One region of the Streptomyces sp. NPDC002851 genome, then DNA from elsewhere that is predicted to be linked to it. Evidence: riboswitches for the same ligand, from Rfam matches in the RefSeq annotation. Region 1 holds a riboswitch; the other holds the start of a gene.
The links. A riboswitch is a leader RNA that binds a small molecule or an ion and turns the genes downstream of it on or off. The one in region 1 is predicted to bind S-adenosylmethionine.
Positions count from the first base shown of each region.

Region 2: it holds a riboswitch for S-adenosylmethionine, as region 1 does, so the genes downstream of both, ACWD10_RS12495 (aminotransferase class V-fold PLP-dependent enzyme) here and thrC (threonine synthase) in region 1, are expected to answer to the same signal.

Region 1 covers NZ_JBSFUT010000002.1:281-15,955, forward strand. Annotated here, with positions in the region: gene ACWD10_RS01855 (alpha,alpha-trehalose-phosphate synthase (UDP-forming)) at 1-1,318, opposite strand, end outside; gene ACWD10_RS01860 (glucosyl-3-phosphoglycerate synthase) at 1,390-2,364, opposite strand; SAM riboswitch class I at 2,554-2,699, shown strand; gene thrC (threonine synthase) at 2,693-4,012, shown strand; gene ACWD10_RS01870 (MoaD/ThiS family protein) at 4,147-4,425, shown strand; gene ACWD10_RS01875 (cold-shock protein) at 4,877-5,080, shown strand; gene groL (chaperonin GroEL) at 5,411-7,033, shown strand; gene ACWD10_RS01885 (alanine/glycine:cation symporter family protein) at 7,210-8,652, shown strand; gene ACWD10_RS01890 (alanine/glycine:cation symporter family protein) at 8,852-10,315, shown strand; gene murQ (N-acetylmuramic acid 6-phosphate etherase) at 10,466-11,407, opposite strand; gene ACWD10_RS01900 (MurR/RpiR family transcriptional regulator) at 11,460-12,377, opposite strand; gene ACWD10_RS01905 (hypothetical protein) at 12,539-12,928, shown strand; gene ACWD10_RS01910 (DUF4031 domain-containing protein) at 12,925-13,191, shown strand; gene ACWD10_RS01915 (trypsin-like serine peptidase) at 13,348-14,142, shown strand; gene ACWD10_RS01920 (Cmx/CmrA family chloramphenicol efflux MFS transporter) at 14,093-15,358, opposite strand; gene ACWD10_RS01925 (HD domain-containing protein) at 15,502-15,675, opposite strand, start outside.
Region 2 covers NZ_JBSFUT010000009.1:110,207-125,881, forward strand. Annotated here, with positions in the region: gene ctaD (aa3-type cytochrome oxidase subunit I) at 1-973, shown strand, start outside; gene ACWD10_RS12455 (cytochrome c oxidase subunit 4) at 970-1,368, shown strand; gene ACWD10_RS12460 (Ig-like domain-containing protein) at 1,510-2,751, shown strand; gene ACWD10_RS12465 (hypothetical protein) at 2,785-3,186, opposite strand; gene ctaE (aa3-type cytochrome oxidase subunit III) at 3,367-3,987, shown strand; gene qcrC (cytochrome bc1 complex diheme cytochrome c subunit) at 4,059-4,868, shown strand; gene qcrA (cytochrome bc1 complex Rieske iron-sulfur subunit) at 4,865-5,920, shown strand; gene qcrB (cytochrome bc1 complex cytochrome b subunit) at 5,917-7,539, shown strand; gene trpD (anthranilate phosphoribosyltransferase) at 7,721-8,785, shown strand; SAM riboswitch class IV at 8,877-8,994, shown strand; gene ACWD10_RS12495 (aminotransferase class V-fold PLP-dependent enzyme) at 9,250-10,704, shown strand; gene ACWD10_RS12500 (glycerate kinase family protein) at 10,826-11,986, opposite strand; gene ACWD10_RS12505 (SLC13 family permease) at 12,013-13,431, opposite strand; gene ACWD10_RS12510 (response regulator transcription factor) at 13,581-14,246, opposite strand; gene ACWD10_RS12515 (ATP-binding protein) at 14,243-15,613, opposite strand; gene ACWD10_RS12520 (small secreted hydrophilic protein) at 15,675-15,675, opposite strand, start outside.

The DNA.
Region 1 (15,675 bases):
GCTCCCCCCGCGGCATGCTCAGGGCCGCGTGCAGGGCCTCGGCCGTGCCCACCACGTCGTACGGGTTCACCACCACCGCCTCGTCGCCCAGCTCCTCGCACGCACCCGCCTCGCGGGACAGGACGAGCGCGCAGCCCTCGTCCGAGACGACCGGCACCTCCTTGGCGACCAGGTTCATGCCGTCCCGGATCGGGTTGACCAGGGCCACATCGGCCAGGCGGTACGCCGCGAGGGAGCGCGCGAAGTCGTCCTTGACGTGCAGCAGGACCGGGGTCCAAGTCGCCGTGCCGTACGCCGTGTTGATCTCCTCGGCGACGCGCGAGACCTCCGCCGTGTACTCCCGGTACACCGCGAGATCCTGCCGCGACGGGTAGGCGAACGCGATGTGCACGACCCGCTCGCGCCACTCGGGGTGCTCGTCGAGGAGCAGCCGGTACGCGTGCAGGCCGCGCACGATGTTCTTGGAGAGTTCGGTGCGGTCGACCCGTACGACCGTCTTGCGGCCCTCGCCGCCGATCTGCTCCCGCAGCGTCGCCATCCGCTCCGCCACGTCGCCCCGGTGCGCCCGCTCCCGCAGGAAGTCCGCGTCCGCGCCGAGCCCGTGCACGCCCACGCGGGTGTCCCCGAGCCCCCCGGCCACCGCCTCGCAGCACGCCGTGAACGCGTCCGCCCAGCGGTGGGTCAGAAAGCCGAGCCGGTCCGCGCCCAGCATGCCGCGGAGCAGCTGCTCGGCGATGTCGTCCGGCAGGATCCGGAAGTAGTCGACCGGCGCCCAGGGGGTGTGCGAGAAGTGACCGATGCGCAGGTCGGCTCGCAGTCCGCGGAGCATCCCTGGGACCAGGGCCAGGTGGTAGTCCTGCACCAGGACCGCCGCCCCGGGCGCCGCCCGCGCGGCGAGCTCCTCCGCGAAGGCCCGGTTGTACGTCTCGTACGCCGCCCACTGTCGCCGGAACTCCGTCCCGAAGACCGGCTCGAGGGGCGTCTGGTACAGCATGTGGTGCACAAACCAGAGCACCGAGTTCGCGATGCCGTTGTACGCGTCCGCGTGCACCGCCGCGTCGATGTCGAGCATCCGCACGCCCGGCTCGGCCACGCCCCGCCGCACCGCCTCCCGGTCGCCCTCGGTCAGCGCCGAGCAGACCCACAGGGAGTCCGCGCCGCTGGAACCAATGGCCGAGAGCCCGGACACCAGGCCGCCACCGCCGCGCTTCGCGTCGAGCGTGCCGTCCTCGCGTACGGCGTACGAGACGGGCCCGCGGTTGGACGCGACGAGAACCTGAGCTCCGTCAGCAGCACCAGGCGAATCATCAGAAGCCATGCGCCCAACCTAGCCCGGGCGGACAGCACCCAAACGCCCCCGAGTACGACTTGGCAGGGTCAAGGCCAGGGTCACGCCACGCGACGGTCCGCATACTCCGCTATCTCGGTCATCGGCGGCCGCTCCTCCGTGTCCACCGCGTGCGTCCGCGGCTCGAAGCCCGCCTCGCCCCGCTCGAACTGGGTCAGGACCGGCCGTACGAGGTGGCCGCGGGCGAGCCGCAGCTGGGCCGTGCGGTAGATCGCCGCCGCCATCCGGCCGAGCGCCCGCCCGTCCTGGTGCCGGTGCTTGCGCACCCCCACGTCGACCTGCGCGAGCGCGTCCAGGCCCACGGTGTGCAGCGCGTCCACGAGCAGCCCGAGCTCCACGCCGTACCCCACCGGGAACGGCAGCCGTTCGAGCAGCGACCGGCGGGCCGCGTACTCGCCGCCCAACGGCTGGACGAAACCGGCCAGTTGGGGCCAGTGGAGGTTGAGCAGCGGCCGCGCGACCAGTTCCGTCACCCTGCCGCCCTGACCGGACGTCCTGCCGGAGGCGGGCGAATCAGACTCAGTACCCAGTGGACGGTCGTACATCGCCTTCACCAGCTGTACCCCGGGCTCGGTCAGGAGCGGCCCCACGATCCCGGAGACGAAGTCGGCCGAGAACTCGCGCAGGTCCGCGTCCACGAAGCACACGATGTCGCCGCTGGTCACCAGGAGTGACCGCCAGAGCACCTCGCCCTTGCCGGGCACCGCGGGGATGCGCGGCAGGATCGCGTCCCGGTGCACCACGCGCGCCCCGGCCGCCGCGGCCACCTCGGACGTACGGTCGGTCGAGCCCGAGTCGATCACCACCAGCTCGTCGACCAGCGGGGCCGCGTCGGACATCAGCTCGCGCCGGATCGTGGCGACGATCTCGCCGACCGTGGCCTCCTCGTCGAGCGCGGGCAGCACTACGCTGACCGTGCTGCCGCTGCGGGCCTTGGCGGCGAGGAGCTGATTGAGCGGCCGGTCGGTCACGGACCAGGAGCGCCTGTTCAGCCAGCGCTCCACCTCTTCGAGCACGTTCCGGTCCCCTCTTGCGTGGCCGTTCTTGCCTGGCCGTGTCCTGTAGGCCGTGGATGTGATCCATCTCGCGGTTCGGACGACTATCTCAACTGTCAGGTGCTTCCGTTACAGTCTTGAACAACGCGGACGGCCGACGCATGTCGGGGTCCGCGTCCACATAAACGTCCGGCACCCGCCGGTCCATACCGCTCATCCAGAGGGGCAGAGGGATACGGCCCGTTGAAGCCCCGGCAACCCTCCAGTCAGTTCTCGCACTGCATGCGCGCGAGGCCCTGGCTAGGGAAGGTGCCAAGTCCGTCTCGCGGCGAGATGCGTCGCGAGGAAGATGAGGAGAAAGGGCCTCGCCTCCATGGCTGTACAGACCGCAGAAGCCACCACCACCCCCGTCGACCTCGGCCCGGCCTCAGGCCTCTCCTGTCGCGAGTGCGGCGAGCGCTTCCCGCTCGGCCCGATCTTCGCCTGCGAGCTGTGTTTCGGCCCCCTTGAGGTGGCGTACGACTTTCAGACCGGTGGGCCCAGTCAAGCAGCAGCGCTCCGTAAGAAGATCGAGAGCGGCCCGGACAACATCTGGCGGTACGCCCCGCTGCTCCCGGTCCCCGCCGACGTGGCGTCCAAGCCGAACCTCAACCCCGGCTGGACCAAGCTCGTCAAGGCCGACAACCTCGCGGCCGAACTCGGCGTCACCGGCGGCCTGTTCATCAAGGACGACTCCGGCAACCCGACGCACTCCTTCAAGGACCGCGTCGTCGCGCAGGCTCTCGAGGCCGCGCGTGCCTTCGGCTTCACCACGCTCTCCTGCTCCTCGACCGGCAACCTCGCCGGTGCCGTCGGCGCCGCCGCCGCCCGTGCCGGCTTCCGCTCCTGCGTGTTCATCCCGCACGACCTGGAGCAGGGCAAGGTCGTCATGGCCGCGGTCTACGGCGGCGAGCTCGTCGGCATCGAGGGCAACTACGACGACGTGAACCGCTTCTGCTCCGAGCTCATCGGCGACCCGCTCGGCGAGGGCTGGGGCTTCGTGAACGTGAACCTGCGGCCGTACTACGGCGAGGGCTCCAAGACCCTGGCGTACGAGATCTGCGAGCAGCTCGGCTGGCAGCTGCCGGACCAGCTGGTGATCCCGATCGCCTCGGGCTCCCAGCTCACGAAGATCGACAAGGGCCTGAAGGAGCTGATCAAGCTCGGGCTCGTCGAGGACAAGCCGTACAAGATCTTCGGCGCCCAGGCGGAGGGCTGCTCTCCGGTGTCGCAGGCGTTCAAGAACGGCCACGACGTCGTACGCCCGCAGAAGCCGGACACCATCGCCAAGTCGCTCGCCATCGGCAACCCGGCCGACGGGCCGTACGTCCTCGACATCGCGCGGCGCACCGGTGGTGCCGTGGAGGACGTCAACGACGAGCAGGTCGTCGACGCGATCAAGCTGCTCGCCCGTACGGAGGGGATCTTCGCGGAGACGGCGGGCGGGGTGACGGTCGGCGTCACGAAGAAGCTGATCGAGACCGGCGTGCTCGACCCGTCGTTGACCACGGTTGTGCTGAACACTGGTGATGGCTTGAAGACGCTGGACGCGGTGGCGCCCACGTCGCAGGCCACTGCCGTGATCAAGCCGTCCCTTGATGCGTTCCGGGCCGCTGGTCTGGATCGCTGACTTTTTACTCCCCAGCCCCGCCCCTTCCCGGCAGTGCCGATATGCGGCTAACGCCGCGTGAGGGGGCTCTGCCCCCAGACCCCCGCTCCTCAAACGCCGGAGGGGCTGATTTCTACCCCGCCGAAAGGTGAACCATGAGCGTCAACGTCCGCATCCCCACCATCCTGCGCACCTACACCGGCGGCCAGTCCGAGGTTCAGGCCGAGGGTGCGACCCTCGCCGAGGTCATCGCGGACCTGGAGAAGAACCACGCCGGTATCGCCGCCCGCGTCCTGGACGACCAGGGCAAGCTGCGCCGCTTCGTGAACGTGTACGTGAACGACGACGACGTCCGCTTCGAGCAGGGCCTGGAGACGGCGACCCCGGACGGTGCCGGCGTCTCCATCATCCCGGCGGTCGCGGGCGGCTGCTGAGCGTCGGGCTCATCGGCCCGCAATACGCAAGGTTCTTGAGAATTGCCCTCTCCGCGCTAAGCGGAGGGGGTAATTCAGCCTCGTGGCGCGCGGTACAGTTGGGCGCGTCCGATTCCCCGTGAGTGTCCCGTGCGTGCTGAGTGTGCCGGGAGCATATGAGAACTCCGAGGAAATCCCGGCCGGAAGCGGCCAATGCATTCCGGCCATTTGCGCCGTATGAGAGCTTTGCCGGGCCCGACTTGCCCTGGCTGGCGGCGACTTCTCCGTATTCTTCCGCTCGGCCGTGCCCAGAATTCTCGTCCGATTGACCTGTTGCAGACGGCAGTTGGACAGATACATTCAGCGGCGGTCGACGCGTTCCGGCGCACACCCCCACCTGTCGGGGGGTGAGGTCTGACCCGGATCCGCGAAGTGCGGGTCTGTGCAAGGGCCAGTAATAGGGGAGTTAGGCATGGCTCAGGGCACCGTCAAGTGGTTCAACGCGGAGAAGGGGTACGGCTTCATCGCGGTCGACGGTGGTGCGGATGTATTCGTCCACTACAGCGCGATTCAGATGGACGGCTACCGCACCCTTGAAGAGGGCCAGCGGGTCGAGTTCGAGATCTCGCAGGGCCAGAAGGGGCCGCAGGCGGACATGGTCCGCGTGACTGCCTGATCGCGCCGACGCGACTGACTGCAGCGACGTGACGAAGGACCCGCATCCCTCCGGGGTGCGGGTCCTTCCGTGCGTACGGGCTCCGGCGCGCCTGCGGCGGTCGTCACCGTACGGACGACGGTCCTCCTTCACCGGAAGCGCCTTGCACTCACCCAGGGAGAGTGCTAATCATTGGCGTTAGCACTCTGCAGGTGAGAGTGACAAAGAAGGACCGGGTCGGTGAGGCCGCCACGCCGGGTGGGGCAAGGAACCACGAGGCAGGCAGGCCGTCCGTCGCGGGCGCCAGCGCGGTCCGGAGCAATCCACCCCAGTCCGGGAGGACCACTTCACATGGCCAAGATCATCGCGTTCGACGAGGAGGCACGGCGCGGCCTCGAGCGCGGCATGAACCAGCTCGCCGACGCCGTCAAGGTGACCCTTGGGCCCAAGGGTCGCAACGTCGTCCTCGAGAAGAAGTGGGGCGCCCCCACGATCACCAACGATGGTGTCTCCATCGCCAAGGAGATCGAGCTCGAGGACCCGTACGAGAAGATCGGCGCCGAGCTGGTCAAGGAGGTCGCCAAGAAGACGGACGACGTCGCCGGTGACGGCACGACGACCGCGACCGTCCTGGCGCAGGCGCTCGTCAAGGAGGGCCTGCGGAACGTCGCCGCGGGTGCCAACCCGATGGCTCTGAAGCGTGGCATCGAGCGGGCCGTCGAGGCGGTCTCCGGCGCCCTGCTGGAGCAGGCGAAGGATGTCGAGACCAAGGAGCAGATCGCTTCCACGGCCTCCATCTCCGCCGCCGACACCCAGATCGGTGAGCTCATCGCCGAGGCGATGGACAAGGTCGGCAAGGAAGGCGTCATCACGGTCGAGGAGGCCCAGACCTTCGGTCTGGAGCTGGAGCTCACCGAGGGCATGCGCTTCGACAAGGGCTACATCTCGGCGTACTTCGCGACCGACATGGAGCGTATGGAGGCCGTCCTCGACGACCCGTACATCCTGATCGCGAACTCGAAGATCGGCTCGGTCAAGGACCTGCTGCCGCTCCTCGAGAAGGTCATGCAGTCCGGCAAGCCGCTGCTGATCATCGCCGAGGACGTCGAGGGCGAGGCCCTGTCGACCCTGGTCGTCAACAAGATCAAGGGCACCTTCAAGTCCGTCGCCGTGAAGGCCCCGGGCTTCGGTGACCGCCGCAAGGCGATGCTGAACGACATCGCCATCCTCACCGGCGGCGAGGTCATCTCCGAGGAGGTCGGCCTCAAGCTCGAGAACGCGACGATCGACCTGCTCGGCCGCGCCCGCAAGGTCGTCATCACCAAGGACGAGACCACCATCGTCGACGGTGCGGGCGACAGCGACCAGGTCAACGGCCGGGTGAACCAGATCCGCGCCGAGATCGAGCAGTCCGACTCGGACTACGACCGCGAGAAGCTCCAGGAGCGCCTCGCGAAGCTGGCCGGCGGCGTGGCCGTCATCAAGGCCGGTGCCGCCACCGAGGTGGAGCTCAAGGAGCGCAAGCACCGCATCGAGGACGCCGTGCGTAACGCCAAGGCGGCCGTCGAGGAGGGCATCGTCGCCGGTGGTGGCGTGGCCCTGCTGCAGGCCTCCTCGGTCTTCGAGAAGCTGGAGCTCGAGGGCGACGAGGCCACCGGTGCCGCCGCCGTCAAGCTGGCCCTCCAGGCCCCGCTCAAGCAGATCGCCGAGAACGCCGGTCTTGAGGGCGGCGTCGTGGTGGAGAAGGTCCGCAACCTCCAGGCCGGTCACGGTCTGAACGCCGCCACCGGTGAGTACGAGGACCTGATCGCCGCGGGCGTCATCGACCCGGCCAAGGTGACCCGTTCCGCGCTGCAGAACGCCGCGTCGATCGCCGCGCTGTTCCTCACCACCGAGGCCGTCATCGCCGACAAGCCGGAGAAGGCCGCCGCGGCCGCTCCGGGCGGCATGCCGGGCGGTGACATGGACTTCTGATCCCCGGATCAGCTGTCCTGAGCGTTTTGCTCTGCAAAGGGGCGGTGTGCTTCCCTCTCGGGAGGCGCACCGCCCCTGTTGCTTGATGAGCTTCTCGCTCATGAGCCTTGTGAGGCGGGCGCCTTCGCCGTGCAGGGGCGTCCGCCTCGGTGCTTGAACTTGCAAGGACGATGTACGTGAACACGCTCGACTCGGTGATCGTGACCATCAACGATCACTTCTGGACCTGGCTCCTGATCCCCCTCGTGGTCGGCGCCGGTCTCTACTTCACCTTCCGCTCGCGGGCCGTGCAGCTGCGTCTCTTCCCCGAGATGCTGCGCGTGGTGCGGGACAAGGCGGCGCCGGGGGCGGTCTCCTCCTTCGGCGCCTTCACCATCTCGGCGGCCGCGCGCGTGGGCACCGGCAATATCGCGGGCGTGGCCACCGCGATCACGCTCGGCGGTGCCGGCGCCGTCTTCTGGATGTGGGCGATGGCGCTGATCGGGGCCGCCTCCGCGTTCGTCGAGTCGGCGCTCGCCCAGCTGTACAAGGTGCGCGGCAAGGACGGCTCGTTCCGCGGCGGTCCCGCGTACTACATGCAGTACGCCCTGAAGCGCCGCTGGCTGGGCGTGGTCTTCGCGGTCGTCATCACGCTGACCTTCGGCTTCGTCTTCAACGCCGTACAGTCCAACACCATCGTCTCGGTGGCCGCGGGCTCGATCGGCCCGGCGGACCCCGGCTCGTTCAAGGCGGTGCTCGGCCTGGCGGTCGCGGGCCTCCTCGCCCTGGTGATCTTCGGTGGCGTACGCCGGATCGCGCAGGTCACCACGTGGCTCGTGCCGGTGATGGCGCTGCTGTACCTGCTGCTCGGACTCGTGGTCGTCGTACTCAACATCGGGGACGTGCCCCGGGTGTTCCTCGACATCGTGGGCGGGGCCTTCGGGGTGCGCGAGGTCGCCGGCGGTGCCCTGGGCGCGGCGATCCAGCAGGGCGTGCGGCGTGGCATGTTCTCGAACGAGGCGGGTCTCGGCTCGGCGCCGAACGCCGGTGCCACGGCGGACGTCAGCCATCCGGCCAAGCAGGGCCTGGTGCAGTCGCTCGGGGTCTTCTTCGACACGCTGCTCATCTGCTCGATGACCGCGTTCGTCATCCTGACCAGCAACCCGGAGCTGAGCGGGGCCCAGCAGGGCGCCGATCTGACCCAGAGCGCGCTCTCCGAGACCCTCGGCGGCTGGGCGGGCCACCTGCTGACCGTGGTGGTCTTCCTGCTCTGCTTCTCCACCCTGATCGGCAACTACTACTACGGCGAGTCCAACATCCGGTTCATGACCCGCAATAAGTGGGTCCTGCCCGGCTACCGGGCCCTCGTCCTGGTCGTGGTCTTCCTCGGCGCCCTCGGCACGGTGAGCGTCATCTGGAACCTCGCCGACGTGTTCATGGGCGTGATGGCACTGGTGAACCTGGCGGCGATCCTGCCGCTCTCGGGGATCGCCTTCCGGCTCGCCGAGGACTTCGTCGCCCAGCGCCGCGAGGGTCTCGACCCGGTCTTCACCCGCGACCGGATGCCGGATCTGCGGGGCGTGCAGTGCTGGGAACCGGCGGCGGAGCGGGAGTCGGCGGAGTCGGCGAAGCTGCTCTGACGGGCTCGGTTCCACATTGTGAGATAGGGCACTTCCGAAAGCTCTGGGCAGGGGCGGTCGTCCCTGCCTAGAGTCCTGGCGTTTGCGGAGTGTTCTCCTCCGCGCCGTCCGGCCCGACCGTCCGCTCCGTACGCGATCCGTACGCGTGTGCAACGAACGGGCCGACTCCCCGACTCACAAGGAACCGGGAAGCACCCCCATGAGCACGTTGGAAACCTGGATCGTCGACCTCAACGACGTCTTCTGGACATATCTGCTGATTCCGCTGGTGGCCGTGGCCGGCGTCTGGTTCACCCTGCGCTCCAAGGGCGTGCAGATCCGTCTGATCCCGGAGATGTTCCGGGTCTTCAAGGACAAGCCGCAGTCCGGCGGCGTCAGCCCCTTCGGCGCCTTCACCATCTCCGCCGCCGCGCGCATCGGCACCGGCAACATCGCCGGTGTGGCCACCGCGATCACCATGGGCGGCCCCGGCGCCGTCTTCTGGATGTGGATGATGGCCCTCATCGGCGGTGCCTCGGCGTTCGTCGAGTCGGTCCTGGCCCAGCTGTACAAGGTGCGCGGGACCGAGCCCGGTACGTACCGCGGTGGCCCGGCCTACTACATGCAGAAGGCGCTCGGGAAGCGCTGGCTCGGGGTGATCTTCGCCGTCCTGATCACGCTGACCTTCGGGTTCGTGCTGACCGCGGTGCAGTCCAACACGATCACGGTGGCCGCGAAGGGCTCCTTCGGCACGGACTCCACCTGGTTCGCGCCCGTCCTCGGTGTGGTGCTCGCCGCGCTCCTCGCGCTCGCTGTGTTCTTCGGCGTGAAGCGCCTGACGGCCGTCACCAAGGTCCTCATCCCCGCGATGGCCTCGCTCTACCTGCTGGTCGGCCTGATCGTCGTGGTCCTCAACCTCGGCAGCGTGCCGGGCATGATCGCCGACATCATCGGCAGCGCCTTCGGCTTCCGTGAGGTCGCGGGTGGCGCCGTGGGTACGGCGATCCTGCAGGGTGTGCGGCGTGGCATGTTCTCCAACGAGGCGGGCATGGGCTCGGCCCCGAACGCCTCCGCCGCCGCGGAGACCACGCACCCGGTGAAGCAGGGCCTGGTCCAGACCCTCGGCGTCTACTTCGACACCCTGGTCATCTGCACCATGACCGCCTTCGTGATCCTCACCGCCAACCCGACGCTCGGCGAGCGCGGCGGCGCGGACGTGACGCAGTCCGCCTTCGCCGGCGCGCTCGGCGACTGGGCCGGGCACCTGCTGACGCTCGTCGTCTTCATGGTCGCGTTCAGCTCCATGATCGGTAACTACTACTACGGCGAGTCCAACATCGAGTTCATCACCCGCCGTAAGAGCGTGATGACCTCGTACCGCGCGGTCGTCGTCGCCTGCGCCGTCCTCGGCGCGATCGGCTCCGTCCCGCTGGTCTGGAGCCTCGCGGACGTCACGATGGGCGCGATGGTCCTGGTCAACATGATCGCGATCATCCCGCTCGGGGCGGTCGCCTTCCGCCTCCTCGACGACTACCTGGCCCAGCGCCGCCAGGGCCTCGACCCGGTCTTCCGGAAGGACCAGGTGCCGGGCCTGCGCGGCGAGGTGGAGTGCTGGGGCACCACGGACGCGGGCGACGCGGCCGCGGGCGTGGCGAAGGAGCAGGCACCGGTCGGCTCGCGCTGACGCTGACGCTGGTGGCGGTCGCGGTCGCGGTCGCGGTCGCGGTCGCGGGCGCGGGCGCGCTCGCGGTCGTACGAGTCGGAGGGCGGCATTCCCTTGGGGGTGCCGCCCTTTGGCGTGGCGTGGCGCGGGGCCGGTGGGAGGGGATGCTGCCTAATCCGTCGCCGTCGCGGCCAGGGCCGCGCGGAGGTGGCCCTGGGAGTCGGTCAGGAGCTTTTCGGCGGTGTCGGCGTCGACCTTCGCCAGGATCATCAGGATCGCGGTCTTCACCTCCCCGTCCGCGGCGGTCAGGGCGGTCTCGATGGTCTCGTCCGGCGCGTCCGTGGCGAGCGCGACGATGCGGCGCGAGCGGGCCCGCAGCTTCTCGTTCGAGGCGCGTACGTCCACCATCAGGTTTCCGTAGGTCTTGCCGAGCCGGATCATCGTGATCGTCGAGAGCATGTTGAGGACCAGCTTCTGGGCCGTGCCCGCCTTCAACCGCGTCGATCCGGTGAGGAGTTCGGGCCCGACGACGACCTCGATGCCGTGCTCGGCCGCGGCCGCGAGCGCGCTGTCCGCGTTGCAGGACAGGCCGACCGTCAGGGCCCCGGCCGCGCGCGCGTGCTCCACCGCGCCGACGGCGTACGGCGTGCGGCCCGAGGCGGAGATGCCCACCACCGTGTCGTCGGCGGTCAGGCCCAGGTCGGTCAGGTCCTCGCGGGCCAGGTCCTTGGAGTCCTCGGCGCCCTCCACCGCGGTGACCATCGCGCTCGGGCCGCCCGCGATCAGGCCGACGACCTCGGACGGGTCGGTGTTGAAGGTCGGCGGGCACTCGCTCGCGTCCAGGACGCCGAGCCGCCCGGCGGTGCCCGCGCCCGCGTAGATCAGGCGGCCGCCGCGGGCCATCCGCTCGGCGGTCGCGTCGATCGCGGCGGCGATCTGCGGCAGCCGGTCCGCGACGGCGGCCGGGACGGTGGCGTCCTCGCCGTTCATCGTGCGGGCGATGTCCAGCGTCGACATGCGGTCGATCTCGGCGAGTTCGGGACGGAACGCCTCGGTGGTCAGCGTGTCCAGCTGGGCGCGCAGTTCGCCGGACTCGGGGGTGGTGGAGGTCATGGCGGTGGCGGCTCTTTCGTGTGCGGTGGAGGGAGGGGTGCGTGCCGGATGCTTACCGCGTACGGGGGCTGTGCCGGTGCGCGAGCGCCTCGTAGGAGGCGGCGAGGGCGGGGGCCGCCGTCTCGTACGTCCGCTGCGCCACGCCCACGAACAGGCAGTCCACGACGAGCAGTTGGGAGGTGCGCGAGGACATCGCGGCCGGGCGCAGCTCGCTCTCACGGGCCGTGGAGGTGGTCAGGATGTGGTCGGCGTACTGCGAGACCGGGCGGTCCGGGCGGCCGGTGATCGCGATGGTGGTGGCGCCGTGCTCGAAGGCGACGCGCAGCGGTTCTATGACGTCCTCGGTGGAGCCGGAGTGCGTGATCGCGACGGCCACGTCCCCGGAGCGCAGCTGTACGGCGTTGGTGACGGCGAGGTGCGGGTCGCCGTGGGCGTGCGCGACGAGGCCGATGCGGAGCAGCTTCTGGGCGAGGTCCTGGCCGACGAGCGAGGAGGCGCCGACCCCGTAGATGTCGGTGCGGCGCGCGGCGGCCAGGGCCGAGACGGCGGCGGCGAGCTGGGTGGTGTCGAGCCCGGCCGCGGTGTCGGCGAGGGTCTGCTGCTCGTCGTACGCGAGCTTGGCGACGACGTCCGCGAGCGGGTCGTCGACGGCGATGTCCGCGGTCACGGCCGGGGCGCGGCCCGACTGCTGCTGCGCGGCGAGCCCGGCGAGCGCGAGCCGCAGGTCCCGGTAGCCCGGGTAGCCGAGCAGGCGGGCGGTGCGGACGACGGTGGCCTCGCTGGTGCCGGTGAGCTCGGCGAGCCCGGTGACGGTCAGGGCGGCACAGCCCGCCGGGTCGCCGGCCACGGCTTCGGCGACGCGCTGCATGGAGCGGGTCATGGACGGCCCGAGGGTGCGCACCTTCGCGGCGAGGGCCGCGGGGGCGGCGGGGGCGTCACCGGTGAAAATTTCCTTCACTTCGTTGCTCACACTTTGAAAGATATTTTTGGCCTGGTGTGCGGTCAAGACGCCGTCGGTCAAGTCACGGCTGTGTTCGGGAGTTCTGCCGGGACTTCTGTCCTGTGGAGATTGGGGCTGCTGTGAGCCGTGGGCCGTCGACCTCGTGCCGGTACGGGGCGCACAATGGGGCCATGAACCCGTCCGACCCCGCCGCCGATCCCACCGGCCCTCTGGAGCAGGCGTTGCACGCCGCCCGTGCGCTCGTCCTCGCTGACCTGGTCGCGCTCGAGGTCGCGCAGGCCGATGTCGTCTCGATGGTCGAGGACGCCGTGGTGCACCGCCGGTGGTGGGTCGCGCAGTGGCCGGAGGGCGCGGAGTTCGTGGCCGGGCTCGTCGCGCAGGACGTACAGGACAAGCTCCTGGAGAAGTACGGGCGGTGGCCGCTGTGCCCCGTGTGCGGTTCGGGTGACCCTCATGCCTTGGACGTAGAGCCCGAGTTGGGTGCGGATCCGCACTGGGTGTGCGGCAAGGCGGGGGTCGTGGTCGCGGCCATCGGGTCGCTCGGATCGGTGGCGCATTGACGATCTATATCGACCCGCCCGCGTGGCCGGGGCACGGCCGGATGTGGTCGCACATGATCAGCGATGTGTCGTACGAGGAACTGCACGCGTTCGCCGCGGGGATCGGGTGCCCGCGGCAGGCGTTCGACGGCGACCACTATGACGTGCCGTCGGCTCGGTACGAGAGCGCGGTGCGGGCGGGGGCGGTGGAGGTGCCGAGTCGGGACATCGTGCGGTTGTTGGTGAAGGCGGGGCTGAGGCGGCCGAAGGGGCGCGAAGCGTAGGGCCCGTCTTACGGATCACGCATCCGTGCCGTCGGCTCGGGCGCCGCTCCTGGGGGCTGCGCCCCCAGCCCCCCCTCGCGCTGAACGCGCTCGTCCTCAAACGCCGGACGGGCTGATTCTTGGAACCCGTGTCGCCTTCTTACCCTCCGTACGTATATGGGGTTCTCGAACCGCCCGGCCGTATGGGCGCTGCCCGCCGCCCTGGCCCTGCTCGCCGGATGCGCCGTGCTGCCTGGGCTTTCCGGGCTGCCCGCCCCGCAGACCGAGGCGACGCCCACGGACGGGCTGCCGTCGGTCGGTGTCCTGGTCGCCGACGGCGAGCACTGGTGCACGGCCACCGTCGTCGACAGCCCTCAGGGCAATGTCATCGCCACGGCCGGGCACTGTGTACGGAACGTCGACGAGGACGGCCAGGTCGAGGACCTCACCGAGGAGGACGACCTCGCCTTCGCCCCCGGCTTCGGCGGCTCCGGCGACGGCCGCACACCGTACGGCCGGTGGCGCGTGAAGGGCGCCTACCTCGACGACCGCTGGCGGGACCAGGCCGACGACCGCGCGGACTACGCGTTTCTGACCCTGGAGCCGGACGACCGGGGCCGCGCCATCCAGGATGTCGTCGGCGCGGCCCGCCCCGACTGGTCCTCCGGCTTCGACCGCGAGGTGACGGTGTACGGCTACCCCGACGCCGAGCACAACCCCGAGAACCGTCAGGTCGCGTGCCGCACGCACACGTCCCGGGACAAGGACGAGCCGTACATGCTGCACATGCGGTGCGGCGGCTTCTGGACGGGCACGAGCGGCAGCCCGTGGCTCACGGAGTTCGGCGGGCCGGGGCGGCCGGGACGGCTGATCGGGGTGCTCAGCGGGGGCGACACGGACGAGGAGTCGACGGCGGTGCTGTTCACCGAGGCGACGAGGAAGGTGTACGAGAAGGCTGTCGCGGCAGGCTAGTGCCGGTGCCGGTGCCGGTGCCGGTGGCGCCCTCGGCCACGACGTGCGCCCCCGCGGACACAGACTCCGTCGCCCTCCCCTGCAACCGCAGCGCCAGGAACGCCGCCCCCAGCGCGGCCAGCGTCATCCCGGCCCCGGCCCAGGCCGGTGACGTAAAGCCGAGCTTCGCGTCGATGACCGTGCCGCCGAGCCAGGGGCCACTGGTGTTGCCGAGGTTGAAGGCGGCCGTGGCGGTGGCACCGGCGAGGGTCGGGGCGGCCCCGGCGACGTTGAACATCCGGGCGTTCAGCGCGGGCGCCGTATAGAAGGCCGAGACGCCGATGAGGAAGGACAGCACAACGGCCACGGCCGCGACCTCGGCGAACAGCCCGAGCACGGCGAGAAAGACGGTAGAAGCGACGATCCCGCTGAACATCACGGCGAACAGCCGCCCGTCGGCGATCCGCCCGCCCACGGTCGTCCCGACGAGCGCGCCGATCCCGAAGAGCATGAGCACGGTGGGCACCCAGCCGGAGTCGAGCCCCGACACATCGGTGAGCAGCGACGCGAGGTAGCTGAACGCGCAGAACACGCCACCGCCCGCGAGCGTGATCACGGCGATCTGCACCCAGACCTGCGGGTCCCGGTAGATGGTCAACTCCCGCCGCAACTGCGGCTTCTCGGCGGGCACGGGGATCCGCGGAATCAGCGTCGCGACCCCGACGAGCGCCAGCGCGGAGGCGGCCCCTACGGCCCAGAATGCCGACCGCCACCCGAGGTGCTCCCCGAGAAACGCCCCGATGGGAACGCCGACCACATTGGCGATGGAAAGCCCGCCGATCATCACGCCCATGGCCCGGGCCCGGGCGTCGCGGTCCACCGTCGCGATGGCCACGGAGGCGCCGACGGCCCAGAACCCGGCGCAGGCGAGCGCACTGATCACACGCGAGGCGAACAGAATCTCGTACGTCGGCGCGAGCGCCCCCGCGACCTGCCCGAGCCCGAAGACGCTGATGAGCGAGATGAGCGTGGTCCGCCGTGGCAGCCGCAGCGTGGCGGCGGCAAGCACGGGCGCGCCCACGACCATGCCGATCGCGAAGGCGGAGATCAGCAGCCCGGCCCGCGGAATGGACACATCCATGTCGTCGGCGATCGCCGGAAGCAACCCGGAGAGCATGAACTCGCTGGTCCCGAGCGCGAAGACGGCGAGACCGAGGGTGTATACGGCGACGGGCATACGGCCGGGTCGGCCGGGTCGGTTGGAGCGGTTGGAACGGTTGGGTCGGGCGGAACCGGAGGCGCTTTCGGTTTCGGGCATGTCAGGTGCGAACCGTGCGGGTGCCCCTTTCATTCCCGCTCATTCCCGCCGTGACGGTTGTCTCAATCGCAGAGCGACTCCAACTCGGCGGCGAGATTGCGCCGCGCCCGCGCCTCCCACTCGGCGGCCCCGTACGGCGTACGGAACAGCCGAGGCAGCGCGAGCAACTGCCGCAGCACATCGGCCCGCCCCGCGCGGAAGGCGTCGTCGGGCACGAACCCGTATTCCTCACGGAC
Region 2 (15,675 bases), on a different contig from region 1:
GCTGCTCTGGCAGCACCTCTTCTGGTTCTTCGGCCACCCAGAGGTGTACATCATCGCGCTGCCGTTCTTCGGCATCGTCTCCGAGGTCATCCCGGTCTTCTCGCGTAAGCCGATGTTCGGCTACATCGGCCTGATCGGCGCGACCATCGCGATCGCCGGTCTGTCCGTGACCGTGTGGGCGCACCACATGTACGTCACCGGTGGCGTACTGCTTCCGTTCTTCTCCTTCATGACGTTCCTGATCGCCGTGCCAACAGGCGTGAAGTTCTTCAACTGGATCGGAACGATGTGGAAGGGCTCGTTGTCCTTCGAGACACCGATGCTCTGGACGATCGGCTTCCTGGTCACCTTCACCTTCGGTGGTCTGACCGGCGTCATCCTGGCGTCGCCGCCGATGGACTTCCACGTCTCGGACTCGTACTTCGTGGTCGCGCACTTCCACTACGTCGTCTTCGGCACCGTGGTCTTCGCGATGTTCGCCGGATTCCACTTCTGGTGGCCGAAGTTCACCGGCAAGATGCTCGACGAGCGGCTCGGCAAGATCACGTTCTGGACGCTGTTCATCGGCTTCCACGGCACGTTCCTGGTGCAGCACTGGCTCGGAGCCGAGGGCATGCCGCGTCGTTACGCGGACTACCTCGCGGCCGACGGCTTCACTGCCCTGAACACGATCTCGACGATCGCCTCGTTCGTCCTCGGCCTGTCGATCCTGCCGTTCTTCTACAACGTCTGGAAGACGTCGAAGTACGGCAAGAAGATCGAGGTCGACGACCCGTGGGGCTACGGCCGCTCCCTGGAGTGGGCCACCTCGTGCCCGCCGCCGCGGCACAACTTCGTCACGCTGCCGCGGATCCGCTCGGAATCCCCGGCCTTCGACCTGCACCACCCGGAGATCTCGGCGCTCGACGAGCTTGAGCACGCCGGGCACGGTGCGAGCGTCAGCGTGGGCGGCAGCAAGGAGGCCGGCAAGTGAAGATCCAAGGCAAGATGTTCATCTGGCTGAGCGTCTTCGTCCTCGTCATGGCGATCGTCTATGGCGTGTGGTCGAAGGAGCCGGCCGGTACGACGGCGCTCTTCCTGACCTTCGCTCTCTGCCTGATGATCGGCTACTACCTGGCCTTCACGGCCCGGCGGGTCGACGCCATGGCGCAGGACAACAAGGAGGCCGATGTCGCGGACGAGGCCGGCGAGGTGGGCTTCTTCAGCCCGCACAGCTGGATGCCGCTCGGTCTGGGCATCGGTGGCGCGCTCGCCTTCCTGGGCGTCATCTTCGGCTGGTGGCTGCTGTACTTCGCCACCCCGCTGATCCTGCTCGGCCTGTGGGGCTGGGTGTACGAGTACTACCGCGGCGAAAACCAGAACCAGTAACACACGCAGTACCAAGAGGGGCCTCGACACTCCGTCACGGAGTGTCGAGGCCCCTCTTTTGTCGTAGCGGGTACCACTCGTACGGCCCAACTACACGCGCTGCCGCTGACGATGCTTCCTACTGTGTGATGTATGAGTCACATGAGTCACTCACCGCGAATCCGCATGGTGCTGAGCTGCACCACGCTGGTGGTCGCCCTCACCGCGGGCGCCACGGCCTGCAGCTCCGGCGGCCACCCGCTCTCGGCGCAGCCGTACGACGCGGCCGACCAGATCTCCTTCAACGGCCCCACCGGTTCGCAGAAGGCGGATCCGGAGAAACCTCTCGAAGTGACCGCACAGGGTGGCAAGGGGCGCATCACCGACGTCACCGCCACCGACAGCCGGGGCCGTTACGTCGCGGGAGAGTTGTCCGCCGACGGCACCCGCTGGCACAGCACCACACCGCTCGCGGCCGGGGTGCACTACGAGGTGAAGGTCAAGACGGAGGACGAGGACGGGGCTCCCGGAAGCAAGCTCATCGGCTTCGACACCGAAGTGCCCAAACAGAAGGCCCTGAAGGTCGAGTTCGGCCCGGAGGCGGGCACGTACGGGGTCGGACAGCCCGTCATCGCCAAGCTCAGCAAGGCGGTCAAGGACAAAAAGGCGCGCACCGTCGTCGAACGCGCCCTGAAGGTCCGCTCGCAGCCCGCGACCGAGGGCTCCTGGCACTGGATGGACAGCAAGACGCTGCACTACCGGCCCGCGGAGTACTGGCCCACGCACGCCACCGTCGAGGTCACCTCACACCTCGACGGCATCAGGGTCAGCGACAGCCTGCGCGGCACCGCGACCAAGTCGCTGCGCTTCAAGACCGGCGACCGCCTGGAGGCCCTGGTGGACGCCGGCGCGCACCAGATGACGGTCTACCGCAACGGCAAGGCGATCAACTCGATCCCGGTCACCACCGGCAAACCCGGCTACGAGACCCGGAACGGCATCAAGGTGGTCCTGGACAAGTCGTACGCGGTCCGGATGACCAGCGCCAGCATCGGCTCCGCGGACTTCTACGACAAAATGGTGTACCACGCGACCCGGCTCACCGACACCGGCGAGTACGTGCACGCCGCGCCCTGGTCCGTCGGCTCCCAGGGGTACGCCAACACCAGCCACGGCTGCGTGGGTATGAGCCCCGGCAACGCCGCCTGGTTCTACAAGACCGTGCGCCAGGGCGACATCGTCAAGACCGTCAACAGCTACGGCGAGAAGATGCCGACGTTCGGCAACGGCCTCGGCGACTGGAACATGGACTGGAAGGAATGGCGCGAGGGCAGCGTCCTGCACGCCGGCACCCGGGAGAACCAGACCCCGGTCGACTCGGCCCGGCTCCGCCCCCGGGTGTGACGTCGTCCCGGTGCTCCGCGTGAAAACCCGGGGCTACGCCCGTACGGCGAGGCGCTTGCGCAGCAGCGCGGCCAGCGAGTCGGCGAACTCGACCGGCTCCACCGGCAGCGTCACCGCGGCGTCCGCGCGGCTCCAGGTGGCCAGCCAGGCGTCCTGCGGGCGGCCCATGAGCAGCAGCACCGGCGGGGACTGGAAGATCTCGTCCTTGAGCTGGCGGCAGACGCCCATGCCGCCCGCGGGCACGGCCTCGCCGTCCAGGACACAGACGTCGATGCCGCCCCGGTCCAGCTGCCGGAACACGGCGTCGGGGGTCGCGCACTCGATGAACTCCACCGGTGGCACATCCGCGGCCGGCCGGCGTCCGGACGCGAGCAGCACCTGTTGGCGGGTGTTGGCGTTGTCGCTGTAGACCAGGACCCTGGCGGTCGACTGCATGTCTCCTCCGGCATCTTCGGCGGCGCTCGATCAGTAACCGATGCGCGGGATGCTACTCCGTCCAACACCTCGTCAACAGCGGTATGGACAGGCTCCGGATGGGCCATCCGGGCTGGACACAGTGCACGAACACACCGAACAGCACCCCCCGGAGTGAGGGCGGGATAAGCGACCGACATAATGTCGGTCGTGGCGACAGCAACGACAGTAGATACCGGGCACGCGCACCCGTCGGTCAATCGGCCGAACCTCACCAGCGTCGGAACCATCATCTGGCTGAGTTCCGAGCTGATGTTCTTCGCGGCCCTCTTCGCGATGTACTTCACCCTGCGTTCGGTGACGGGTGCCGAACACTGGAAGGAAATGGCCTCGGCCCTGAACTTCCCGTTCTCGGCCACGAACACCACGATCCTGGTGCTCTCCTCGCTCACCTGCCAGCTCGGCGTTTTCGCCGCTGAGCGCGGTGACGTGAAGAAGCTCCGGTCGTGGTTCATCGTGACCTTCATCATGGGCGCGATCTTCATCGGCGGTCAGGTCTTCGAGTACACCGAGCTGGTCAAGCACGAGGGGCTCTCCCTCTCGTCCGACCCGTACGGCTCGGTGTTCTACCTGACGACCGGGTTCCACGGTCTGCATGTGACGGGCGGTCTCATCGCCTTCCTGCTGGTTCTCGGCAGGACGTACGCGGCCAAGAGGTTCACCCACGAGCAGGCAACCTCCGCCATCGTCGTGTCCTACTACTGGCACTTCGTCGATGTCGTCTGGATCGGCCTCTTCGCCACGATCTACATGATCAAGTAACTCGGTGCCGCGACGACGGCCCATATTTTCCAGAAGCATCGACGCAGAAGATCCTGACACCGGGGTAATCCGTGAAAAAGCTCTCCGCACGACGACGCCATCCGCTGGCGGCGGTCGTCGTCCTACTCCTCGCGCTGGCGGCCACCGGGGGGCTGTACGCCGCGTTCGCGCCCGCGGACAAGGCGCAGGCCGAAGAAACCTCCCAGTCCCTCGCCATTGAAGAGGGCAAGAAGCTCTACGCAGTGGGCTGCGCCAGCTGCCACGGCACCGGCGGTCAGGGAACCACCGATGGCCCGAGCCTGGTGGGCGTGGGCGCGGCGGCCGTGGACTTCCAGGTCGGCACCGGCCGGATGCCGGCCCAGCAGCCCGGCGCCCAGGTGCCGAAGAAGAAGAACATCTACAAGCAGGACGAGATCGACCAGCTCGCGGCGTACATCTCGTCGCTCGGCGCCGGTCCCGCGGTCCCGACCAAGGAGCAGTACAGCCCCGCAGGCGCCGACATCGGCAACGGCGGCAACCTGTTCCGCAACAACTGCGCCCAGTGCCACAACTTCACCGGTAAGGGCGGCGCGCTGACCCACGGCAAGTACGCGCCGAGCCTCGAGGACGTCGATCCGAAGCACATCTACGAGGCCATGCAGACGGGCCCGCAGAACATGCCGTCCTTCCCCGACTCGACGATGCCGGAGAAGGAGAAGAAGGACATCATCGCGTACCTCGACGCGGTCAACAGCGACAAGACCCCGTCGCCCGGCGGTATGGAGCTCGGTGGCCTCGGCCCGGTCACGGAGGGCCTGTTCGCTTGGGTCTTCGGTCTCGGCGGGCTGATCGCCGTCGCCGTCTGGGTAGCCGCTCGGACCGCAAAGGCCAAGAAGTCATGAGTAGCCAAGACATTCCCGAAGAGAACCTGCCGACCACCGGGCAGGACCACACGGCGACCCTCGAGAAGCCCGCGGACGACCCGTTCGCGGACCCGGGGCTGCCGCCGCACGAGCACCGCATCCAGGACATCGACGAGCGGGCCGCCAAGCGGTCCGAGCGCACGGTCGCCCTGCTGTTCACGCTCTCGATGCTGTCGACGGTCGCGTTCATCGCCGCCTTCGTGACGCTCCCGGTCGACAAGATCATTTACGCCTGGCCGATCGGGCACATCAGCGCGCTGAACTTCGCCTTGGGTCTGACCCTCGGCATCGCGCTGTTCTGCATCGGCGCGGGCGCGGTCCACTGGGCCCGCACCCTGATGTCGGACGTGGAGACCGCCCAGGAGCGCCACCCGATCGAGGCCACCCCCGAGGTCAAGGCCAAGGTCATGGAGGACTTCGCGGCCGGTGCCAAGGACTCCGCGCTCGGTCGGCGCAAGCTGATCCGCAACACGATGTTCGGCGCGCTCGCCATGGTGCCGCTCTCCGGCGTCGTACTCCTGCGTGACCTGGGCCCGCTGCCCGAGGACAAGCTGCGGCACACCGCCTGGTCCAAGGGCAAGATGCTCGTGAACATGAACACGAACGAGCCGCTGCGCCCCGAGGACGTCGCCGTCGGTTCGCTGACCTTCGCCATGCCCGAGGGCATGACGGAGCACGACCACGACTTCCAGACGGAGATCGCCAAGGCGGCCCTGATGATCGTCCGGCTCCAGCCGGAGGACATCAAGGACAAGCGCGAGCTCGAGTGGTCGCACGAGGGCGTCGTGGCGTACTCGAAGATCTGCACCCACGTGGGCTGCCCGATCTCGCTGTACGAGCAGCAGACCCACCACGTCCTGTGCCCGTGCCACCAGTCCACCTTCGACCTCACCGACGGTGCCCGAGTGATCTTCGGCCCGGCCGGTCACGCCCTGCCGCAGCTGCGCATCGGCGTGAACGAGGAGGGCTACCTCGAAGCGCTCGGCGACTTCGAAGAGCCCGTCGGCCCTGCCTTCTGGGAGCGCGGATGAGCACCAACGACAAGAACAGGAAGGCTCCGGCGGGCGAGCGCGTCGCCGATTGGGCCGATGGCCGACTGGGCATCTACTCGATGGCCAAGGCCAACATGCGCAAGATCTTCCCCGACCACTGGTCGTTCATGCTGGGTGAGGTCGCGCTCTACAGCTTCATCATCATCATCCTCACGGGTGTGTACCTGACGCTGTTCTTCCACCCGTCGATGAACGAGGTGGAGTACTCGGGCACGTACGTCCCGATGCAGGGTCAGCTGATGTCGGAGGCGTTCAAGTCGACGCTCGACATCTCCTTCGACGTCCGCGGTGGTCTGCTGATCCGGCAGATCCACCACTGGGCGGCGCTGATCTTCCTCGCGGCGATGTTCGTGCACATGATGCGCGTCTTCTTCACCGGCGCCTTCCGCAAGCCGCGCGAGATCAACTGGCTGTTCGGCTTCCTGCTGTTCGTCCTCGGCATGTTCACCGGCTTCACCGGTTACTCGCTCCCGGACGACCTGCTCTCCGGCACCGGTGTCCGCTTCGTGCAGGGCGCGATCCTGTCCGTGCCGGTCATCGGCACGTACATCTCGATGTTCCTGTTCGGCGGCGAGTTCCCGGGCGACGACTTCATCGCCCGCTTCTACTCGATCCACATCCTGCTGCTGCCGGGCATCATGCTCGGCCTCGTGGTGGCGCACCTGATCCTGGTCTTCTACCACAAGCACACGCAGTTCCCGGGTGCCGGAAAGACCAACAAGAACGTCGTCGGCATGCCGCTGCTCCCGGTCTACATGGCCAAGGCGGGCGGGTTCTTCTTCCTGGTCTTCGGTGTCATCGCCGTCATCTCGGCGATCACTGCGATCAACCCGGTCTGGGCCCTCGGCCCGTACCGGCCCGACCAGGTGTCCACCGGCGCCCAGCCCGACTGGTACATGGGCTTCGCCGAGGGTCTGATCCGCTTCATGCCGGGCTGGGAGATCAACCTCTGGGGCCACACGCTCGTCCTGGGTGTGTTCATCCCGCTGGTGATCTTCCCCGTGGTGCTCGTCGCGCTCGCGGTCTACCCGTTCATCGAGTCCTGGATCACCGGGGACAAGCGTGAGCACCACATCCTGGACCGCCCGCGCAACGCCCCGACCCGGACCGCGTTCGGCGTCGCCTGGATCACCGCGTACATGGTCATGCTCGTCGGTGGCGGTAACGACCTCTGGGCGACCAGCTTCAACCTGTCGATCAACTCGATCACCTGGTTCGTGCGGATCTTCTTCATCGTCGGCCCGATCATCGCCTTCATCGCGACCAAGCGGATCTGCCTGGGTCTGCAGCGGCGCGACCGGGAGAAGGTGCTGCACGGCCGCGAGTCCGGCATCATCAAGCGGCTGCCGCACGGTGAGTTCATCGAGGTGCACGAGCCGCTCAACCAGGAGAACCTGCACGCGCTCACCCAGCACGAGCAGTATCAGCCGGTCGAGATCGGCCCGACGGTCGACGAGAACGGCGTCGAGCGCAAGGTGAAGGCCACGCAGAAGCTGCGGGCCAAGCTCTCCAAGGGCTACTTCGGGGAGGACAACCAGATCCCCAAGCCCACCGTGGAGGAGTACAAGGAGATCACCAGCGGCCACGGCCACCACTGATCCCGGCCCTCAGCGGCTGATCGCCACGGCTCTGAGCCCCGTCCCATTCGTCGGACGGGGCTCTTTGCCGTCCTGCGGCTTGGCTAGGCTGAGCCACAGATTCTTTCCGTATGCCGTACCGCTGGGTCTCTGAGGTATCCGACTTCCCAGCCGTACGGCGACACGACCACCAGGAGCGACCATGAGCGCTGTGCACCCCGCTGGAGGCGACACCGCGGCGGGCCGTTCCTGGCCCGCCCTCCTGAACGGCCTGCTCGAGGGCCGCGACCTGAGCGCCGACGACACCGCCTGGGCGATGGACCTGATCATGCGCGGCCAGGCGACCGACGCGCAGATCGCCGGGTTCGCGGTGGCGTTGCGGGCCAAGGGGGAGACCGTCGACGAGATCACCGGTCTCGTCCGGGCGATGTACGAGCACGCGCATGTGATCGACGTGCCGGGCCCCTCGGTCGACATCGTCGGTACGGGCGGCGACGGCGCGAAGACCGTCAACATCTCCACCATGGCGGCGATCGTCATCGCCGGTACGGGTGCGAAGGTCGTCAAGCACGGCAACCGGGCGGCGTCCTCGGCGTCGGGTGCCTCGGACGTCCTGGAGAAGCTCGGCGTCAATCTGGAGCTGGCGCTGCCGCGGGTGGCCGAGGTGGCCGAGGAGGCCGGGATCACCTTCTGCTTCGCGGTGAAGTTCCACCCGGCGCTGCGTCATGTGGCCGCGGCGCGCGGCCAGTTGGGCATCCGTACGACCTTCAATGTACTCGGCCCGCTGACCAACCCGGCGAAGGTGAAGGCACAGGCGGTCGGCGTCGCGGACCCCCGGATGGCGCCCATCGTCGCCGGTGTCCTCGCCGAGCGCGGCAACTCGTCCCTGGTGTTCCGCGGCGACGACGGGCTCGACGAGCTGACGACGACGGCCACCTCACGGGTGTGGGTGGTCCGGGACGGCAAGGTGACCGAGGAGAGCTTCGACCCGCGGGACGTCGGCCTCGACCTGGTGCCGGTGGAGGCGCTGCGCGGCGCGGACGCCACGTACAACGCCGATGTGGCGCTGCGGCTGCTCGACGGCGAGACCGGTCCGGTGCGGGACGCCGTCGTGCTGAACGCGGCGGCCGCACTCGTCGCCCTGGAGCCGACCGGGAAGCCGCTGACCGAGCAGATCCGGGGCGCGATGGACCGGGCCGCCGAGTCGATCGACTCGGGCGCGGCCAAGGGGGTCCTTGAGCGCTGGGTGGCGGCCAGTCGGCGGTGAACGGCACCGCACGCCGAATGTGACGCAAGACGCAGTCCGGAATGCGGACCGCGCCTTGCGCCGCAAAGATCTTCTGGCAAGATGCTTCCCAGGTCATGAGTGACAGCGACTGAGGCCCCGGCCCGCTGTCCGGCAACCCTCCGTCCGTGGCGGGGTGCCCCGGGTGAAGACCAGGCCGCAGGCAGCGAGGTCTGTGGCAAGCGCGGACCCCTGCACACCCTGGGGTCCTGGTCCTCAAGGGAGCAGTCTCGTGAGCAAGCGAATGCGATAGGGCTACGGCCCCTTTTCCGCATACCTCCGCATCAAGTTCCTTTCGCTACGCGCGGGTTGAGTCCGGATTGTCCGTTCGTCCGTTCGTCCGCTCGTTCGTGTAGCACGTGGTGGTGCGTCGAGGTTTTTCGCCCGTACGTGGAGTGCGGGTTCCCCTTTGCTTGATTCGCCGCGTTTTGCCGGGAGATGCCGTTATGTCCGCGTACCTGAATGCCGCCACCGCCACCGCTACTGCCGCTGCCACCGCCACTGACGCCACCGTCACGGAGGCCGTCGCCGCTTCCGCCGACGTCGCTTCCGTCGACCCCGCCTGTCCCGCTCAGCTCGCCGTGCTCGGCCGGGACGTCACCGTGCCGCTCGTGACCGGCGGCGAAGTCACCTACGCCGCGCTCGACTACGCGGCCAGCGCGCCGGCGCTTCAACGCGTGTGGGACGACGTGGCCGCGTACGCGCCGTACTACGGCAGCGTGCACCGCGGGGCGGGCTACCTCTCGCAGCTGTCGACCGACCTGTTCGAGAACGCACGCCGGACCGTCGAGGAGTTCCTCGGCTGCCGCACCGGCGACCAGGTCGTGTTCACGCGGTCCACGACTGATTCGCTGAATCTGCTGGCCGCCGCCCTTCCCGCCGACTGCCAGGTGTTCGTCTTCGAGACCGAGCACCACGCTTCGCTGCTTCCGTGGCGCGACGCCCGGGTGACGTACCTCAACGCCCCGCGTACGCCCGACGAGGCCGTCGCCACCCTGGAACGGGCGCTCGCCGACCGCACCCCGTACGGCCCCGCGCTGGTGTGCGTCACCGGTGCCTCGAACGTGACCGGGGAGCTGTGGCCGGTGCGGGAGCTCGCCGCCGCCGCGCACGCCCACGGCGCGCGGATCGTGCTCGACGCCGCGCAGCTCGCGCCGCACCACCCGGTGTCCCTCAGCGAGTTGGACGTCGACTGGGTCGCCTTCTCCGGGCACAAGCTGTACGCCCCGTTCGGCTCCGGTGTGCTCGCCGGGCGGGCCGACTGGCTTCAGGAGGCCGAGCCGTACCTCGCGGGCGGCGGCGCCTCTCGTGCGGTCGCGCGGCGTGCGGACGGCGGCGTGGACGTGGAGTGGCAGACCACCCCCGCGCGCCACGAGGCCGGTTCGCCGAACGTCATCGGCGCGTACGCCATCGCTTCCGCCTGCAAGGCGCTCACCGAGGCCGGGTTCGACTCGCTGGTGGCACGCGAGCAGGAGCTGATCGCGCGGGTGCGGGCCGGGCTCGCCGAGGTGCCGGAGGTGAGGGTGCTCTCGCTGTTCGGCGACGACGCTCCCCGGGTCGGGGTCATCTCGTTCGTCGTGGACGGATGGAACAGCTCGCACTTCGCGGCCGCGCTCTCCGCCGAGTACGGGATCGGGGTGCGGGACGGCCTGTTCTGCGCCCACCCGCTGGTGCGCACGCTGCTCGGCAGCGACCCGCAGGAGCAGGGCGAGTGCGGGTCGCCGGAGGCCGCGCCCGGGGAGAAGTCGCTGAACGCGATCCGGGTGAGCTTTGGGGCGGGTACGCCGGATGAGCACGTGGAGCGGTTTGTGCGGGCGGTGCGGGAGCTGGTGCGGGATGGTGCGCGGTGGTCCTACCGGACCGAGGACGGGCGGTGCGTGCCGGACACGGCGGGGGTGTGAGGGGGGCGGGGTGCGGCTCGTGGGTGGGGGTTTCCCCTACCCGCCCCTTCCCGAAATCCTGCGGAGCTACGGGGGCTCCGCCCCCGGACCCCCGCTCCTCAAACGCCGGACGGGCTGATGGCTAAGCGGCGAGATTGGCGCCCAACAGCACCATCCGCAAGGCCCGTTCCGTCGCGTCCGTCAGGAACTCGCCGCCCCGGCCCAGCGCTTCGGGCAGCGTGACCGGGGCGGGCAGGATCGCACTGTATGCGTCCACCCCGGTGGCGTGGACCTGATGCGCGCCCTCGCCGATCGTGCCCGCGAGGGCGAGGACCGGGCGGCCGTGGAGCTTGGCGCGGCGGGCCACCTCGGCCGGGACCTTGCCGCGCGGCGTCTGGTGGTCGAGGGCGCCCTCGGCGGTGACGACCAGGTCGGCGCGGGCCAGACGGGCGTCCAGGTCGAGGGGGGCGAGTAGTCCGTCGAAGAGGCTGTAGCGGGGGAGCAGTTGGGCGCCCAGGGCGGCCAGGCCCGCGCCTAGGCCGCCGGAGGCGCCCGTGCCGGGGCCATGGCGTAGGTCGGCCGAGCAGCCGAGGTCGCGTTCGAGTACGTATGCCCAGTGGTCCAGGGCCGCCGAGAGCTCCTCCACCTGCGCCGGGGTCGCGCCCTTCTGCGGGCCGAAGACCCGAGCCACGCCGCGCGCGCCGCACAGGACGTTGAACGGGTTGCAGACGACCTGCAGCTCCACGTCCTTCAGGCGCGGGTCGAGGCCGCTCGGGTCGATCCGGTCGAGGCGGGTCAACGCCCGTCCGCCGCACGGGAGTTCGTATCCCTTCGCGGTGAGCAGGCGGGCGCCGAGGGCCTGTAGCGCGCCGGCGCCCCCGTCCGACGTACCGGAGTCTCCGCAGCCGACGAGGATGCGGCGTACGCCCGTGTCGAGCGCGGCGCGGATCAGCTCGCCGACGCCGTACGTGGTGGTGGCGCCCGGGTCGCGCAGGGTGCGCGGGACCAGGGACAGGCCCGCGACGGCGGCCATCTCCACCACGGCGGTCTCGGCGTCGAGCAGCGCGAAGTGGGTGCCGACCGGTTCGCCCACGGGGCCCGTGGCGGGCAGCGCGACCAGGCGGCCGCCGGTGGCCGAGGCGAGCGCGGCGGCGGTGCCCTCGCCGCCGTCCACCAGGGGGATGAGGTCGACCTCGGCGTGCGGGACGACGCGGCGCACCCCGGCCGCGATGGCCTCGGCGGCGGCGCGGGCGGACAGGGACTCCTTGAAGCCGGCGGGGGCGACGGCGAAACGGGTCAGCATGGCGGTAACTCCCGGGGTCAGGGGCGTCAGGGGCGAAGGACGGGCACGCCGAGCAGCGGCCACACCGCGAGCGCGAAGAGCAGTACGAGCGCGGCGGTCAGTGGGGCCAGGACGGTGGAGAGGCGCAGCAGGTCGCGCGGGGTGTAGGTGGGGGTGCCGGGGATCTCGGCGAAGAGCGTCACGGGCTTCGCGGACGCGGGCAGGGTGTGGCAGAAGCCCGCGGCGGCCGTCGACGCGAGCGCGGCCGCGACCGGGTTGACGCCCGCGCCGACCGCCGCCACCACGACCAGCGGGACCAGGACCGACGAGCGGGCCGAGCGGGACTGCAGGACGAGGTGCGCGGCCGTGCTGAGCACGATCACGGCGCCGAGGAACAGTCCGGGCGGCAGGTCCACGGGCAGGCCCGAGACCAGCCACCGCGCCGCGCCCGAGTCGGCGAGCGCCACGCCCATCGCCATCGTCGCGGCCATGAAGAGCAGCAGCGACCAGGGCACCGTCTTGAGGGCGTCCTTGAGGCGTACGGTGCCGAGCGCGGGGGACGCCGCGATGACCGCGCCGATCAACGCGACGACGGCGGGCGGGACTTGGTGCAGCGGCTCACTGCACCACAGCGCGACGACGGTGGTGAGGAGGAGTGCGCAGCGGGACTCCGCCGCGTTCAGCGGGCCGGTGACCGCCGTGTCGCTGTGCTCCTGGAGGTCCCCGGCGCTGATGCGTACCGGACCGCGCCGGTCCGCGCGCCGCGTCGTCGTCAACAGGACGACCTCGGCGGCCAGATGGGAGGACGCGACGGCGAGCGGCAGGCCGAGGAGCAGCCACTGCGTGAAGCCGATCCGCTGTCCCGTCGCCTCCCAGAGCACCGACACGGTGATCAGATGGGCGCCAGCGCCGATCAGGGTCGCGACCGCGGACAGCAGGATCACGGTGGGAAACAGCAGCGCCAGCATCACGACCAGTCGCTTGCGGTCGGCGAGGACCTTGGCGAGCGCCAGGAAGACGGGCAGCGCGAGGGCGGCGCGCCCGGAGGTGGCGGGCACCGCGAAGGCCGTCACCACCAGCGCCGCGGTGGTCAGATGCGTCAACTGCCGTACGCTGCGCGCCCCGCTGACCAGGAACGCCGCCGCCCGGCCCGCGAGCCCCGTGCGCGCCACGGCGGCCGCGAGCACGAAGGCGCAGATCAGCAGCCACACCGTCGCGTCGCCCAGGGTGCCGAAGAGGGTCTCGCTGCTGATCACTCCGGTCGCGGTGAGGGCGAGTCCGGCGCCGAGCGCGATGTACGTGTCATCGATCGGGGTGGCGATCCACGCGCAGGTCGCGAGCGCGAACACGGCGAGGGTGAGGCGGGCCTCGCCGGTCAGGCCGGGGAAGTTGGTGGGGACGAGCAGCAGTCCGCAGAGGGTCAGGGCCGCGCACCACGTTGCCGCTTGCCGGAAGTTCACTGTCACGTAAGACAGTTTTCGAACCTGCTGTGAGTCCCTGATGAGCCGTAAATGAAGGGAACTTCACCGGGACAAGGAACCTCACCGGGACGGGTACTTCACCCGGGGGCGCGGGGCGCAGGGCGCGGGGCGCGACCGGACGGCGCTGCGGCGGCTTACGGACCGGGCAGCCGGTACCCCATCCCGCGCACCGTCTCCACCCGCTCCGCGCCCAGCTTCTTGCGCAGCGCGCGGACGTAGACGTCGACGATGTTGGAGCCGGGGTCGAAGTCGTATCCCCAGACATGGGAGAGGATCTGCTCGCGCGCGAGCACCTGCCCGGGGTGGCGCAGGAAGAGTTCCAGGAGCACGAATTCGCGGGCCGTCAGATCCACCGTCCGGTCGCCCGAGCGGGCCCTGCGGGTGCGCAGGTCCAGGCTGAGCTCGCCGCTGCGCAGCACCGTCACCTCGGGCGCGCGGGCCGCGGTGCGCAGTCGGAGCCGGACCCGGGCGAGCAGCTCCTCGAAGCGGAACGGCTTCGTCATCCAGTCGTCGGCGCCGCCTTCGAGCCCGGCCACGGTGTCCCGCACCGAGTCCCGCGCCGTGAGCACGATCACCGGGACGGTCACCCGGGCCTCGCGCAGCTGCCGCAGGACTGTGAAGCCGTCCCGGCCCGGCAGGCCGATGTCCAGGATGACCAGGTCGAAGCCGCCGGTCAGCGCGTAGTCGTGTGCGGCGTCGCCGTCGGCTACGACGGTGGTCGTGAAGCCGTTGGCGCGCAGCCCCTTCTCGATGAAGGAGGCGATGCGTTCCTCGTCCTCGACGATCAGAATCCGGTTCACTTGGCCTCCTCCAGAGGCAGATCGAGTACGAAGGTGGCGCCGCCGCCAGGCGTTTCGCGCAGCCGCACGCCGCCGCCCCGGTGGCCCTCGGCGATCGCCCGCACGATGGACAGGCCGAGCCCGGCGCCGCTGCCGCGCGCGCCGCGCCGGGCGGTGCCGCGCCGGAACCGGTCGAAGATCACCTCGGCGTCCTGCGGTGGCACACCGGGCCCCGAGTCGGCGACGTACAACTCGACGGCCGCACCCTCGATGCGGGAGCCGATGCTGACGGCCTGGCCGGGCGTGGTGTGCTGCACGGCGTTCTGCGCGAGCTGCACCATCGCCTGGGTGACCCGCTGCTCGTCCAACTCGGCCTCGCCCTCGGCCACTTCGGTCAGCTTCCAGTCACGCTCGCCCAGGGTGCGCGCCTTGACGTAGACATCCGCGGTGAGTTCGGCGAGCTGCACCGGTCCTGGTGTGACGAAGTCGGGGCGCTCGGCCTTGGCGAGCAGGAGCAGGTCCTCGACGATCCGGCTCATCCGGTCGAGCTCGTCGGTGACGAGGCGGACGGTCTCCTCGCGCTCCGCCGGATCGTCGCCCATGAGCTCCAGGTGGCCGCGGACGATGGTGATGGGGGTACGGAGCTCGTGCCCGGCGTCGTCGACGAAGTAGCGCTGTGCGGCGAAGGCCCGCTCAAGCCGGTCCAGCATCGCGTTGAACGTCTCGGCGAGCGCGGCCACGTCGTCGCGGCCCTGCACCGGGATGCGCCGGGTCAGGTCCTGCTCGGTGAGCTGGGCGGCGGTGGTGCGGACCAGGCGTACGGGCCGCAGGATGCTACCGGCCACCACCCAGCCGATGCCGGTGGTCATCACCAGGGCGACCCCGGAGATGGCGAGCAGTATGCGGAACACCTCGTCCACCCGGGCCAGTTCGGTCTCCGGGTGGAAGGCGACGACGAACGCCGCCTCCGGCTCGCCGCCCTGCCGCGCCACCGTCACCTTGGCCCAGCGGATCTCGCCCTCGGGGCGGTGCAGGGTGCCGGTGGCGTCGGGCGAGGCGAAGATGGCGCGGCGCGCGGCCGGGTCCTGGTGCAGTGGCAGCGCGGTCCGGATCTCGCGCTGCTGCACCAGCTTGGCGGGGTCGCGGTCCGCCCGTCGTACGAGACCGATCAGCTCCTCGTCGGCGTCGGCGTACTGCCGCTCGAGGAAGACCCGGAGCAGGCGGTCCGGGGCGGCGAACTCGCGGCCGGTCTCCGGGTCGACGCCACGCGCCTCGAGGTTGGCGAACTCGCTGGTCTCCTGGGCGAGCAGGCGCGCGATCCGGTGGTCCACGTCCCGCTCCAGGATGGAACGGGTGGTCATGGCGACCGCGGCGAGCGCCACGGCCATCACGCCGAGCAGCCAGAGCAGGATCCGGACGCGGGCGGAGATCCGGCGCACGGGCGCGGATT